DNA from 2 places in the Ruminococcus sp. AF17-22AC genome. Region 1 is predicted to be linked to the other one. Evidence: riboswitches for the same ligand, from Rfam matches in the RefSeq annotation. Region 1 holds a riboswitch; the other holds the start of a gene.
What was found. A riboswitch is a leader RNA that binds a small molecule or an ion and turns the genes downstream of it on or off. The one in region 1 is predicted to bind cobalamin.
Positions count from the first base shown of each region.

Region 2: linked by a shared signal. The riboswitch ahead of DWW86_RS06325 (cysteine-rich small domain-containing protein) and the one ahead of DWW86_RS03980 (sirohydrochlorin cobaltochelatase) in region 1 are both predicted to bind cobalamin.

Region 1 covers NZ_QRXT01000002.1:142,971-146,401, forward strand. Annotated here, with positions in the region: gene DWW86_RS03975 (Na+/H+ antiporter NhaC family protein) at 10-1,290, shown strand; cobalamin riboswitch at 1,337-1,541, shown strand; gene DWW86_RS03980 (sirohydrochlorin cobaltochelatase) at 1,714-3,087, shown strand; gene DWW86_RS03985 (hypothetical protein) at 3,185-3,431, shown strand, end outside.
Region 2 covers NZ_QRXT01000003.1:221,607-225,037, forward strand. Annotated here, with positions in the region: gene nudC (NAD(+) diphosphatase) at 1-444, opposite strand, end outside; cobalamin riboswitch at 728-920, shown strand; gene DWW86_RS06325 (cysteine-rich small domain-containing protein) at 1,251-1,547, shown strand; gene DWW86_RS06330 (phosphatase) at 2,128-2,841, opposite strand; gene DWW86_RS06335 (glycyl radical protein) at 3,159-3,431, shown strand, end outside.

The DNA.
Region 1 (3,431 bases):
ACACCTCACATGGCAACTCTGACCCTAACTATATTCTGTATTTTGCTTATTATATGTATCGCAACCAATCATTTTATTTTATATGCGCTCTTTGCGGGGCTGGTTTTGTTTAGCTTCTACAGCCGAAAACAGGGCTATACATGGAAATCTATAGGGAAGATGATATTGCAGGGAATCAAAAAAGTCAGAAACATCCTGTTTACATTTATTCTGATCGGGATGCTGACGGCGCTCTGGCGTCAGGCAGGGACGATTCCTGCAATCATCTGTTATACGATTCATCTGATAAAACCATCTACTTTTCTTCTTATGACGTTTCTTTTGAATTGCCTTGTTTCTGTGCTGACGGGGACTTCTTTCGGAACCGCGGCAACGATGGGCGTTGTCTGTGCGACAATCGCGTCAACACTTGGTATCCGTCCGTGGATGGCAGGCGGGGCAATCTTGTCCGGCATTTATTTTGGAGACCGCTGTTCACCGGTATCAACGAGCGCACTTCTTGTCTCTGAACTGACGGGAACCAGTGTTTACCGAAATATCAGAAATATGATACGAAGTGGAGCGGTACCGTTTATCGTGACAGCGCTTATTTATTTCTGTGTCAGCAGGAACCTTCATGGCACAGCAGAAGTGCCGGATCTTGTAAAAATTTTTGGAAACGAATTTCAGATTGGCTGGATCACATTGCTTCCGGCAGTTGTGATTCTGGTATTGTCGGTAATGCAGGCCGGAGTAAAAATTTCGATGATCGCGAGTATTCTTACAGCGATACCGATCTGCATCTGGTTTCAGGGAATTCCGGTAAAAAATCTTTCGATGCTGATTTTGACCGGCTTTCATTCCGCAGATTCTGCGGTGACATCTATGCTGGATGGTGGAGGAATTTCTTCTATGGTAAAGGTAGGCGCGATAGTCTGCATTTCATCATCCTATTCCGGTATCTTTCAGGAAACCGGTATTCTGGATGGCATTCAAAAAATGGTCATCGCACTTGCAGACAAGACGAAACCATATCTGGCAGTATTTGTGACGGCAGTTCTGACCGGCGTTGTGGCATGTAACCAGACATTGTCGATTATTTTGACGGATCAGTTGTGCAGCAGAACCGAAGCAGATAAAGAAAAATTCGCCAACTATCTGGAGGACAGCGCAGTGGTCATAGCACCGCTTATACCATGGTCAATTGCAGGCGCTGTGCCACTGGCAGCAGTAGGCGCACCGGAGAGCAGCGTATTGTTTGCATTGTTTTTGTACCTGCTGCCTCTGTGGGACTTATTGATAAAAAAATAACCGGACCTATTGTAAAGTTGAAAAAATAGTGGTATTCTGTAAGAAATTGAATAATAAAACAACAGGTGCAGATGATTTTTATAAGAAATCACAAGTTAAAAGGGAAACAGGTGTAAGTCCTGTACGATCTCGTCACTGTAAACAGGGAATGTAAAGTCATGCGTGGATGCGCAGCCACTGGAGAACCGGGAAGGCGACTTTTTATGTGTTGATCTGTAAGTCAGGAAACCTGCCTGCTGTTGGTACGGGGATTTTTTAATTCCGGATCACGAGTAATTGGTTGTACCATAATCCAGAAACTCTTAGCCCGGTGCAGGAGTTTTTTTGTGTAAAAAATACATAAAACTATCCACCGGACTATCAGCCGTACTTTGTTATTCATTTTAATTTTCATGAAAACCACAAGTACAGGAGGAAACAAACATGAAAAACAAAACTGTAAAAGCACTGGCACTGGCTATGGCTGTAGCAACAGTCACAATGATGGGATCTGCAAGCATTTATGCTTCTGATGACACTGCAGAGGCAGCAACAGAGGAAACAGCAGATACAGAAGAAGACGCAGATGCTGCAGATACAGAAGAAGACGCAGATGCTGCAGATACAGAAGAAGCATCCGATGATGACCAGAAAGCAGCGGATGAAGTTGCAGCACTGATCGACAAGATCTACGTTCAGGAAAGAAACGATACAACTGACGAAGACTGCAAAGCTGCAAAAGAAGCATGGGACAAACTGACAGATGCTCAGAAAGAACTGGTTGAAGGCGAAGAAGCAAGCCCGGAATATTTCGGTGCAGATACAGGTGATGCATCCAAGGATGATCCACGTAATCAGGATGAAATCGGTGAGAATGAGCTTCTCGTTGTAAGTTTTGGTACTTCTTTCAATGACAGCCGTGCACAGGATATCAAAGGAATCGAAGACAAACTTCAGGAAGCATATCCGGACTGGTCTGTAAGACGTGCATTTACAGCACAGATTATCATCAACCATGTAGAAGCAAGAGACGATGAAGTAATCGACAATATGGATCAGGCTCTTGACCGTGCAGTTGCAAACGGTGTTAAGAATCTTGTTGTTCAGCCTACACATCTGATGCATGGTGCTGAGTACGATGAGATGGTAGAAGCAATCGACAGCTACAAAGACAAATTCGAATCTGTGGCAATCGCAGAGCCAATGCTTGGTGAAGTAGGCGATGACGCTACTGTAATCAACGATGACAAGAAAGCAGTTGCACAGGCTATCACAGATGAAGCTTGCAAGATCGCAGGATATGACAGCATGGAAGCTGCTGCAGAAGACGGAACAGCATTTGTATTCATGGGACATGGTACTTCCCATACAGCAAACGTAACATACGATCAGATGCAGACACAGATGGATGACCTTGGATTCACAAACGCTTTCATCGGTACTGTAGAAGGTGAGCCGGAAGATACAGAATGCCAGGCTGTTATTGCAAAAGTTAAAGACGCAGGATTCAAGAAAGTTGTTCTTCGTCCGCTGATGGTTGTTGCTGGTGACCATGCAAACAACGATATGGCCGGTGATGATGAAGATTCCTGGAAATCCCAGTTCGAAGCATCCGGTGCTTTTGACAGCATTGACTGCCAGATCGAAGGACTTGGAAGAATCGAAGCAGTAGAAGATCTGTATGTAGAGCACACAAAAGCTGCAATTGATTCCCTTGGAACAGATGCAGAAGCAACAACAGATGATGCTGACGCAGAAGCAACAGACGATACAGCAGCAGATGACACAGCAGAGACAACAGAAGAAGCTGCAGAATAATAAAACAGTACATAATTTTTATGTAAGATAACGGGGGCTGCCCGGGAGGATTCAGGTCCTTCCGGGCATTTCCTGTAAAACAGGAGGATTTTATATTATGAAACGTTCAGTGGCAATGATGGCATGTGTATTAAGTGGAGCACTTATGATCGGCAGTTACAGCCCGGTTTTGGCAGAAGGAGCGAAGGCAGTTTCTGCAAAATCTGCAGAGCAGGAAACTACAGAAGAGACAAAAACAGACGAATCATCAGAAGGTGCTAAAGCAGACGATACTGCAAAAGGTGATGTCCTGGAAGATGGTGTCTACACAGCAGAGTTTGATACCGACAGCTCCATGTTCCATG
Region 2 (3,431 bases), on a different contig from region 1:
CTGGCGTCCACAGGAAGGACAGTACATCATACGTTCCCCCTTGTCATGTATCATCGGCTGACCACAGCATCCACAGAAACGGCGGTTACGATACCAGAACCAGAGCTGATATCCGGTGATCACTGCGAAAGAGATATACTGTGGCTGTACATAACGGAGTTCACGGTTTTCATAAAAACCATAGCCTGGCAGCAGAGCAGTGTTCAGATCCGGAATCAGGTAAAAACGTTCCTCGTCAATAGAGAAAAGATAAATATAATTTTCATATAGATCGGCTACTTTGTCTTCCAGCTCGCGAAAGCGTGGAAGTGTGATAACATCGGAACTGTCCTCTTTGCGGAAAAAACTCTTTCCATTTTCGTAGGCAAGAATGATACTGTTTTCATCCGGTGCGACCGGTTTATATTCATTGTGATAAGTGTGCGGGGCAATATCCTGAATCATAAAAAATCCTCCTTTGGTTGCCTGGCCTGTATCTGTCGGAACACAGGACGGAAAATATAATTCAGTATAGGACATATGCAGAAAAAAAGCAATGCTGCTGTGAACGGAGTGAACAGTAACAAATCTGGTGTATTGACTCGACAAAATTACCAATGTGAAAGGCAGAAAAACAATAGCAGAACAGAGCGTTTTCCTGAATACATAAAATGATAAAAATTTGACAAAATGTTATGCGGGTTATTGACAGCAAACTGGCATCGTGTTATTATGATGTCAGTATAATTCCATATTGAACATATGAAGTGCAGATTGTTGTCCGCGTAGCAATCTGAAGAGGGAATCAGGTGCAAGTCCTGAGCGATCCGGTCACTGTAACAGAGGAGCGACTTTTCATTATCCCATTGTACATAGTATGAGAAGGGGAAAGGAAGCGATGATGCTGAAGTCAGGAAACCTGCTTTGTATGGCGAGGTTAAACTTCCGTGTAAAGTGTAACAACCAACTTAGGGTATCCGCAACCCAAAGCGTTGTCTGCTGATTGGAAGCAGGCATTTTTTTATGGAATTCGCCTGTTCGTATGAATTATACCTATGCGTTTGTGGTTTTGCCACCACAGACCAGAACCCTTTAGGGGTATGATTAAATGGCAGGCGGTACTACTCCGGATGCATTCGTTCCCTCCGCATATTTGAACGGATTCATTGTCTACCCCGGAGCAGTATCGCAAATCCTCTAAAATAAGTTTCGAAGATGACCAGTTCGGCAGTGCCGTGACTGGATTTTTTTATATAACGAGGTGAAAGTAAATGGAAAAACCATATTGGGAAGGGAAACACTATGCTTTTTTCAGCAATAAGGAATGTGAATATTTTCCGTGCCATGCAGGCGCAGATCCGGAGAACTTTAACTGTCTGTTCTGCTACTGTCCGCTGTATGCACTGGGAGATAAATGTGGCGGGAATTTCAGAATGACCGAGAAGGGAATTAAAGACTGCACGAACTGTCAGCTGCCGCACAAAGCACAGAACTACGGGTACGTAACAGGGAAATATAGCGAGCTGGCGGAACTGATGAAGAAGATACGAGAAAACGAAATAGAGTAAGAAGAATGACGATAAAGTCATACTGCCTACTTGTAAAGGAATATGCGTTCTGTTTACTGAACACGCTGCGTTTCCGAATTTCATACATGCGCTTATTAGCGATTGCTCCGCATAACTCGCTGTCGCTCAGACAGATGCTCTGCAACCGCAGCTAGCATGTACGAAATTTACGGAAGCCTTGCTGAGTTCCGTAAATAGAACGCATATTCTTTCAAGATAGCAGTATACTTTATCTGTTTTTTGACGAGTTCTATTTCTTTACTAAACACGTAATGTATTTTCACGTCCAGCTCCTTTTCCCCACAACCGGGAAGGCCTCGCCGGCCAGCAGCCGAAGGCTGCGGTCCACCCACGGGGCGTGGTGGTATCACAAAGATGATACAGAAAATAAGAGAAGAGGAATGAATGGTATAAAATTATAATAGTCTATAGGTGAAAAGGATATTTGCTTAAAATTATTAAATATTCCTATACACAGAAAAAGGAACAGTCTCCTGACATTTAATCCGGAAATGCAGCGTGTCAACAAGTCAGGAGACTGTTCGCTTTTTCGTTATATATATATATTATATATCTATTCCTACCTCTCACTCAGTATCATCTTCAACCGGGGGATATCATTATTCAATATCATTTTTTCGGGAAACATCATCTCATGTACAAACTCTGCCCCATAAGTAAAATCCCCGATATGTTCTGCTCCATGGCTGTCGCTCGACAGCACGATCGGAATCTCATACTTCATACAATACTTCAGGATCTCACGGTTATTTTCTTTCGTATCCCCACGATATCCGTCGGGCATCAGCGAAGCTTCGTTAATCTCAAAAATCACCCCATATTCCTTTGCACCGAAAGCCAGCGTTTCATAATCTACCGGAAAGGCAGGATTATCACAATGGCCAAGCACCTTTACACAGGGATGCCTCATTGCATTCAGATAAGCACTCGTATTTTCCTCGACAGAACCACTCTTATAATTCTGCGCATGCATACTTGCGATTGCATAATCCAGTTCGCTGAGCAGTTCGTCATTCAGATCCAGATGCCCCTCCGTATCCAGAATATTTAATTCTGCTCCAAATAAAAGCTCAATCCCAAATCTTTTTTTCGGCGCGTAGGTAAGACTCCTGAAATAAGAAGAAGTTCCTGCGGCAAGTGTTCCCGGACCGTGATCCGTGATGCCGAGCAGTTTCAGTCCTTTTTTAGAAGCAGCTTTTGCCATGTCTGAGATGGTACAGGACGTTCCGTGTCCGCTTGCAATCGAATGCGTATGTATATCAGAAAGATACATCAAAAATCCCCCTTTCAAGGAATTAATTTTTTATATAATTCGAACTGTCAATACAATATAAAATCTTCTAAAACCAGTATGGCAGTATGTTCTTGAAAAGTCAACCCGAAAATCAGACTTCAAACAAAAACCAACATAAAACCAACAAAAACCACAACAAAAACCTCGTAAAAAACAAATAAATAATGTTGGATTTTGTTGACATATAAAAGCTTGTAAGGTATAATGACTTTATATGAATCGTGGCGTCCCAGCGCCTTCTGATACATATGAGATATGGCGTTTTTTAGACACCATGAGAAAGGAGAAGTGTGGAGATGTTTAATACCACAGACATTCCAAAATCATCCAGAATCCCGAAGCTGATCGAAGCACTTTATGCAAAGATGCCGGTGATCGAATCTGCCAGAGCAAAACTGATTACGGAATCCTATAAGGCTACCGAAGGGCAGCCGGTGATTACCAGACGCGCGGAAGCTTTTGCTCACATTCTCCGGAATATTCCGATTATCATTCGTGATAATGAGCTGATCGTAGGAAGCAGCACGATCGCACCGAGAGGATGCCAGACATTCCCGGAATTTTCTTAC